DNA from 2 places in the Nesterenkonia maliinae genome. Region 1 is predicted to be linked to the other one. Evidence: predicted binding sites of a transcription regulator. Region 1 holds the regulator's gene; the other holds the start of a gene.
What was found. The regulator LexA, encoded in region 1, represses DNA repair genes until DNA is damaged. The targets are predictions, from matches to a motif close to TCGAACANNTGTTCGA.
Positions count from the first base shown of each region.

Region 2: the regulator LexA is predicted to act here: its motif matches at 2,067-2,082, upstream of ACHAA4_RS05745 (LexA family protein).

Region 1 is NZ_JBIMEY010000001.1:949,537-952,946, reverse strand. It holds gene ACHAA4_RS04330 (ATP-dependent DNA helicase) at 1-276, shown strand, start outside; gene ACHAA4_RS04325 (CapA family protein) at 407-1,747, shown strand; gene lexA (transcriptional repressor LexA) at 1,772-2,491, opposite strand; gene ACHAA4_RS04315 (LysM peptidoglycan-binding domain-containing protein) at 2,727-3,092, shown strand; gene ACHAA4_RS04310 (histidinol-phosphate transaminase) at 3,181-3,410, shown strand, end outside.
Region 2 is NZ_JBIMEY010000002.1:272,408-275,817, forward strand. It holds gene ACHAA4_RS05735 (hypothetical protein) at 16-861, opposite strand; gene ACHAA4_RS05740 (hypothetical protein) at 1,010-1,702, opposite strand; gene ACHAA4_RS05745 (LexA family protein) at 2,100-2,528, shown strand; gene ACHAA4_RS05750 (Y-family DNA polymerase) at 2,510-3,410, shown strand, end outside.

The DNA of each region.
Region 1 (3,410 bases):
CCGCTGGTCAGTGCCCGCAGCCAGGAAGTCACCAAGCACGGAGGCAACGGGTTCATGCAGGTCGCCGCAACCCACGCCGCCACCCGGCTGGCCCAGGGCGCAGGGCGACTGATCCGGACCGGCGAGGACAAGGGAGTGCTGGCCATCCTGGACTCACGCCTGGCCACGGCGCGCTATGGCGGGTTCCTCAAGCAGTCGATGCCCGACTTCTGGCCGACCGTCAACGGGGACCTCGCTCGAGGGGCTCTGGCTCGGCTGGCGGAACGAGACAAGTAGCTGGACCTCAGCTTCGGCAACCGCCTCCCCACAGGTGACCACCGAGCATCGGCAGCAGCATCAACCAGACGCCCACGCTCAGGGGGCGCTTCGATCAACACCTCGGGTGGCCCCAGGAGGCACACAGACCATGCAGCATCCCGAACGCACCAGACGCCCACGCCTCGTGCACGCCTTCTGGGTGCTCACGGCAGCGCTTACGCTGGCGGGCTGCGCCGAGAGCACCGAAGATGACCCGGCTCAGCCTGCCCCCGACACCGCACAGCCTGACACCGGGGAGCCTGACTCCACGCAGCCCGGCACCGCGCAGCCTGATGCCGGCAACGAGGCAACCAGCCCGGTGGAGACGGACGAACCTCAGTCGACGCAGTTCACCATCGCTGGCACTGGGGACATCCTCATCCACGGTCCGCTGATCGACACGGCAGCCGCGCTGGCCGAGGACGCCGACTACGCCTTTGCGCCGATGATGGGCGGAGTCCGAGACCTCATCAGCGGCGCCGACCTCGCGCTCTGCGGGCTGGAAGTGCCGATCGCTCCAGAGGGCGTGGAGCCGAGTGGATACCCGGTCTTCGCGGCCCCGCCGGAGCTCGCCGGAGATCTCGCCGCGGTGGGCTTCGACGGGTGCTCCACCGCCAACAACCATTCCTTGGACCAGGGAACGGCCGGTGCGGAACGCACACTCGAGGTCTTCGACGCCGCCGGCCTGGGACATGCGGGCACGGCACGCACCGAGGCCGAAGCCACCCGACCTCAGCTCTACACGATGGAACGCGGCGGGCGAGAGGTCACCGTGGCTCACCTGGCCACCTCGATGCTGCACAACCAGCAATACCGGCCGCAGGACGATGAACTGTGGCGGGTCTCTGATGTCAGCCCTCAGGAGCTCACCGATCAGGCGACGCAAGCCCGGGAGGACGGCGCCGACATCGTCGTCGCGTCTGTTCATTGGGGCGAAGAGTATGTTGACGCGCCCAATCAAGAGCAGCGCGAGTACGGTGAGCAGCTCGCCGCCGATGGCGCGATCGACGTGGTCTTCGGCAGCCACTCGCACACCCCCCAGCCGGTGGAGCAGCTCGACGGTGGCCCGTCGGACGAGGGCATGTGGGTGGTGTGGTCCATGGGCAACTTCCTCTCCAACCAGGACGAGGCCTGCTGCGTCGTGGAGACTGCCAGCGGGACCGTGGTCTACGCAACGGTCGAGGCCACGGATGACGACGCACGCGTCACCGGGTTTGACTGGCTGCCCGTCACCGTAGATCGAGGCCCCACCGATGAGGAGCTGCACCGCGGGATCTGGCCCTTGCAGGAACTCGCGGAGGGCGACGTCCCGGAGCGCGTGCAGCTCAGCGAGCGGACCGTTGACGAACGATGGTCGCGGCTCCTGGACGTCATGACCGAACAGAACCTTCGTGAGCACCCACCCACCCCCACGGGTGCGGAACCCACGGTCGTGCCGCGCGGGGACTAGGCGGCCGCCGAGATCTCCAACGGCTCAGAGGCTGCGCAGCACCGTGACGACCTTGCCCATGATCGTGGACTCGTCGCCCAGGATCGGTTCGTACTGCCGGTTCTGCGGCAGCAGCCAGACATGTCCGTCGCGGCGCTTGAGCGTCTTGACCGTCGCCTCGTCATCGAGCAGCGCGGCGACGATGTCACCGTTCTCCGCGGTGCTCTGCCGCCGCACGACGACCCAGTCGCCCTCGAAGATCCCGGCCTCGATCATCGAGTCACCGCGGACCTGGAGCATGAACAGCTCGCCCTCGCCGGTGAGCTGCCGCGGCAGGGGCATGATGTCCTCAACCTGCTGATCGGCCAGGATCGGTCCACCGGCGGCGATCTGTCCCACGACGGGGATCTCAGAGATCCTGCTGTCCGACTGTGTGCGGTAGCCCTGCAGGTCCACCACGGAGTCGCGAGCCGCAGCTTCGGCCTCCTGGGCCTGTTCGCTGAGCACCGGGGCGCCGGCTGAGTCGCGCAGCACCTCCATGGCGCGCGGCCGTCCGGGAACTCGTCTGAGGTAACCGAGCTCCTGCAGGCGGGCCAGCTGGTGGGTCACCGAGGACAGCGAGGCGAGTCCGCAGGCGTCGCCGATCTCTCGCATGGACGGCGGGTAGCTGCGCTCGGCCAGCGACTCCTGGATGACGTCGACGATCTGCCGCTGCCGATCAGTCAGTCGCGGCGCTGCCGATGAGTCCTTGGTGTTCTGCGCCATTGCTGCCTCCATAGTTGTGCCGAGCCGTCCGCCGCATCCGCCCTGTGTCAGCATCCATGTCAGACCCTGCTGATGGACTGTTCACAGTGAGATTCGCTTCGAAGATCACTTCGAACTTGGCGCTCAGGTTACTCGAAATCGTAGAGAGATTCCATTGATTCTGCGGCGAGTCTGGTCAAGATTCGAAACTATGTGCTAGAAATAGTACACACGTTCGAATGAGAGGTTCTTCCCCATGAGTACAGCACAGCTTGCACTTGCACCTGTCGACTCCGCACCGGCTCCGGCAGTGCACCTCACTCGCCGCGGTCGCTTCCTCCTGCTGGGCCTTCCGGTGCTGGCAGCCCTGGCCATCGCGCTGCTCGGAGCGCTGATGCTGGCCACCTCGCTGCTCAATCAGGCACAGGCGTCATCCGGTGATGTTCCCGGGGTGGACGCCCAAGTCGTCACCATCGGCGCGGGGGACACCCTGTGGAGCGTGGCAGCTTCGGTGGACTCTGACGAGCACACCCAGGTGCTCATCGGTCAGATCGCCGAGCTCAACGATCTCAACGGTTCCGAGCTCACCCCCGGCCAGGAACTCTTCGTCCCGGTCGACTGAGTCGACTGACCAGTCCCGTCCGGGCTGCCCCTCTGGGCCCCCGGCTCGGAGCCCAGATCAGCACGGCCCGCCCGGCTAGAATGTCCCGGTGACTTCATCCCGCTCCCGGAACCTGTCCCGTCTGCCGCTGCGTGAAGAGCTCCAGGGTCAAGAACCCTATGGAGCCCCGCAGCTGAGCGTGAAGGCGATGCTCAATGTCAATGAGACCACCTACGACGTCCCAGCAGACGTGGTCGACGCCATCGGCAAGGAAGTCCGCGCCGCGGCCGCCCAGCTCAATCGCTACCCGGACCGGGAGTTCTCGGTCCTGCGCCAGAA
Region 2 (3,410 bases), on a different contig from region 1:
CTCCATGATCCCGAATTAATCCTTAGTCTCTTTGTCATCTCCAAGCGCGCGGGGACTATCGCTGAGCATCTCCACGTTCTCATGGGGAGGCACTGTGTGTGCCGCCGGATCATGGTCTTCTTCCCCTGGCTTCTCTGGCTTCTCTGGCGTCATCGGCGCGCCGAAAACTCGAATCAACTCAGCGGAAGTCGCTTCGTCTAGCAACAGGGGATTGGTCTCGAGCATGACCTTGATACGATCCACAAACTGTTGAGGCGTTAGTTGAGTCTTAGGGCTCTTCGACTCAAGGGTGTGGTCATCTTCAATTTTCGCGTTGGATAGGATCCATAGCTGCTCATCTTTGAAAACTCCGGCGGCAAGCATCGCCCGGAATCGTTGTTCCCACTCGCTACTCCGCATTTTGATTCTGGATTCTACGACGGCACGCTCCAAGGCCCGAGTAGTTGTCATCAACTCCGTACTTGGCATGGCCGAAGGCTTGACAGTGTCTGCCCGGTTGCTCGTCTTGCCGACGACCGCGCTGACCCGTTCCCATGCAGCTCGCAGGAGCGGCGAGGCCATTTCAGTCCACCAACGCTTGATGCGTGGGGTTGCCGCGATGACGGCCGTAGCGGTCCCGGCCATGATGAGTGTAGCGATGAGTTCGATCCATTCGCTATCCTCCTCTGGTGTCGATTCTGAGGAGTCGTAGGGCTCGGGCTCCCACGAGTGCTCATTGTTGGATTCGTCAACCCATTCCCAGGCGGCGTGTCCTCTGAGCTCGTTCGTCTCGTTGTCGAATAGATGGCCTGTGACAGCACCATCAACGTTGCGTGACGTGCCGAGGTGTTGACCTTCAGGGACGACGGGCTTATACGGCATACGTTGATATTACTGGCGGCGTGATGTCTCAGTCAGGGAGCCGACAGGTTAACATCTCGATGACCGATCGTGCGGCAGGCCCCAGGGCCTCGAGGTGTTGGTGATTGCTGGAACGGCACCAGCACCTGCGTTGAGTACAAACCGCGGGCTAGAGAAGCGAAGCGATACGCTCATCCGCCACCGTTACGAATTCCTCGGTCTGCTCAGCGTCCGGTGTTCCGAAGACCTCAGCAACCGCGATGAGATTGATGGTGTTAGCTTGCCGCCACGCGATCATGTCCATGGTCATGTCGACCATTTCGCTCGCCACATTGAAGCGGATGGCGAGGGTGTCATCGCCGAAGGAGGGAAAAGACAGTGGAGCTGGACGAAACGTTAACGGTCCATCTTCAGACTCTTCAGTCCACTCGTTGCAGTTGCTGAGAGCCTCCGTGAACGCCTCAAGCGCTTGTTCCGCTTCATCGTCGTCAAATACCGCAACCGTGTGGCTAAGAAGAGGCCCGAAGTCACCCGCGGAGAATTCGGCGCTTGCATCATCAACGGCTTCAGCGTCTCCTATCAGCTCCACGTCACACAGGGCCGCATCGTCATCTGTGTCACTCGAAGCGTCATCTGACTCTTCTGTCCAGCCTGTGGGCATGTCCTCCAGGGTCAGCAGCGCCGACTCGACGTCGAGGTGCTCCGACTCAGGCGCGGGTTCCGGAGCGTTTTCCGTCTCACCGTCGGGAGCTTCTGAAGGGGGAGGGTCTATGGTCTGGGCGCGCTCCTCCCCGTCATCTCCACAGGCTCCCAGGACGAGCGTGAGTGACGCCAGACCAGCAATAAGTGCATTCCGACGCATGCGTTCCTCTTTCCTGTGGATGTTTATGCACACACCCTACAGTCGGGGAATGCCCCGTAGCGGGCGATCAGTACCGGAAGCGAGTTCAACAATGCCGACCTAGAAACGATGTTCTGGTTGCCAGCGAGGAGCGAAGATCGAGAGCTGCCGCAGTTGCGTGCCCGTAAAACCATCGCTCACCATGACATTCGCATCAATACGTGGCGGCCTTTTCACACCGCGCAATGTGACGTGCGTGACCTCTAAGCCGATCTTCTTGCTGGTGGCCCAGTTCGCGTGTGACCTGCGACTAGGGGAGTCCGGCGACGGGTTCAAATAGGCCAACCCATGATTCTCTTACCGTCGCGTTTCCGCCGCGTTGCTATCGAAGCTATGTTCGATAGATACTGAGGCTTCCATGCGTATCGAACAGATCCAGAGTCTCGATGAGACCGACGTAGCTCGGGGCCTCTTGCGGGCTCCTGAGTCTGTGGCTGCTGGCTATCCGTCCCCGGCCCAGGATTACGAGACAGCTCCAATCAACCTCTCTGAGTACCTCATCCGAGATCTCAACAGCACTTTCCTTGTCCGGGTCTCTGGTGACTCGATGGAAGGTGCGGGGATCAGTGACGGTGATGAACTGATCGTGGATCGTTCGCTGACCGCGGGGGACATGTCCGTGGTGGTCGCTATTCTCGACGGTGAAATGACCGTGAAGCGGCTGAGGCTCGTCCATGGGGGAGTGGTGCTCCAAGCGGAGAACCCTTCCTACCCCCCGATCGAGGTTCAGGAGCTCTCTGAACTCGAGATCTGGGGAGTCGTCATCAAGTGCATCCACAACGTGTAGCCAATTTCGCTGAGCCCGAGGGCCGTGACTTCATAGGCCTCATCGATGTCAACAGCTTCTACGTCTCGGCCGAGCGAGTCTTTGACCCGAAACTCCGGGACCGGCCCGTAGTGGTGCTCTCAAACAACGACGGTTGCTGCGTCGCGCTCAGCAAAGAAGCGAAAGCACTGGGCATCCCGCTGGGGGAGCCGTGGTTCAAGCTCGCAGCCTCGGCCGAACGGCTGAACCTGGTGGCGAAGTCCTCGAACTATGAGCTCTACGGCCAGATGTCGGATCGCTTTATTTCGGTCTTGCAGGAGTGCGCGCCGGAGGTGGCGCAGTACTCGATCGATGAGGCGTTCGTGAAGGTCCGCGGCACTCTGCCTGAGCTTCTGAGCTGGGCCAGAATGGTCAAGGACCGCCTCTGGAAGCATCTGGGTCTGCCGGTGTGCGTTGGGATCGGGCGCACGAAAGTCTTGGCCAAGTTGAGCAACCGGGCAGCGAAGAAGCTCGACCATCTAGGTGGGGTGTGTGTCTGGGAATCCGTGCCCGAGCAGCATCGCGAGCAGCTGCTCTCCAACCTCCCAGTGGATGAGGTCTGGGGGATCGCTGGCCGCATGGCGAAGCGGTTCAACGCAATGGGCATCGAGACGATCCAGCAGCTACGCAACGCGGATCCGGTGATGATTCGGGACCGGTTCAGCATCGTCATGATGCGCGTGGTCTTGGAGCTGCGTGGGGTGCCGTGTCTGCCCTTCGAGGAAGCCACAGAGATCAAGGACCAACTGATCTTCTCCCGCTCCTTCTCTGAGCCGGTGACCACTCGGGCCACGATGGAGCAGGTGCTCGGAATCTATGCCCAGCGGGCCTCGGCTCGGCTGCAGAAACATCATCGTCAGGCCA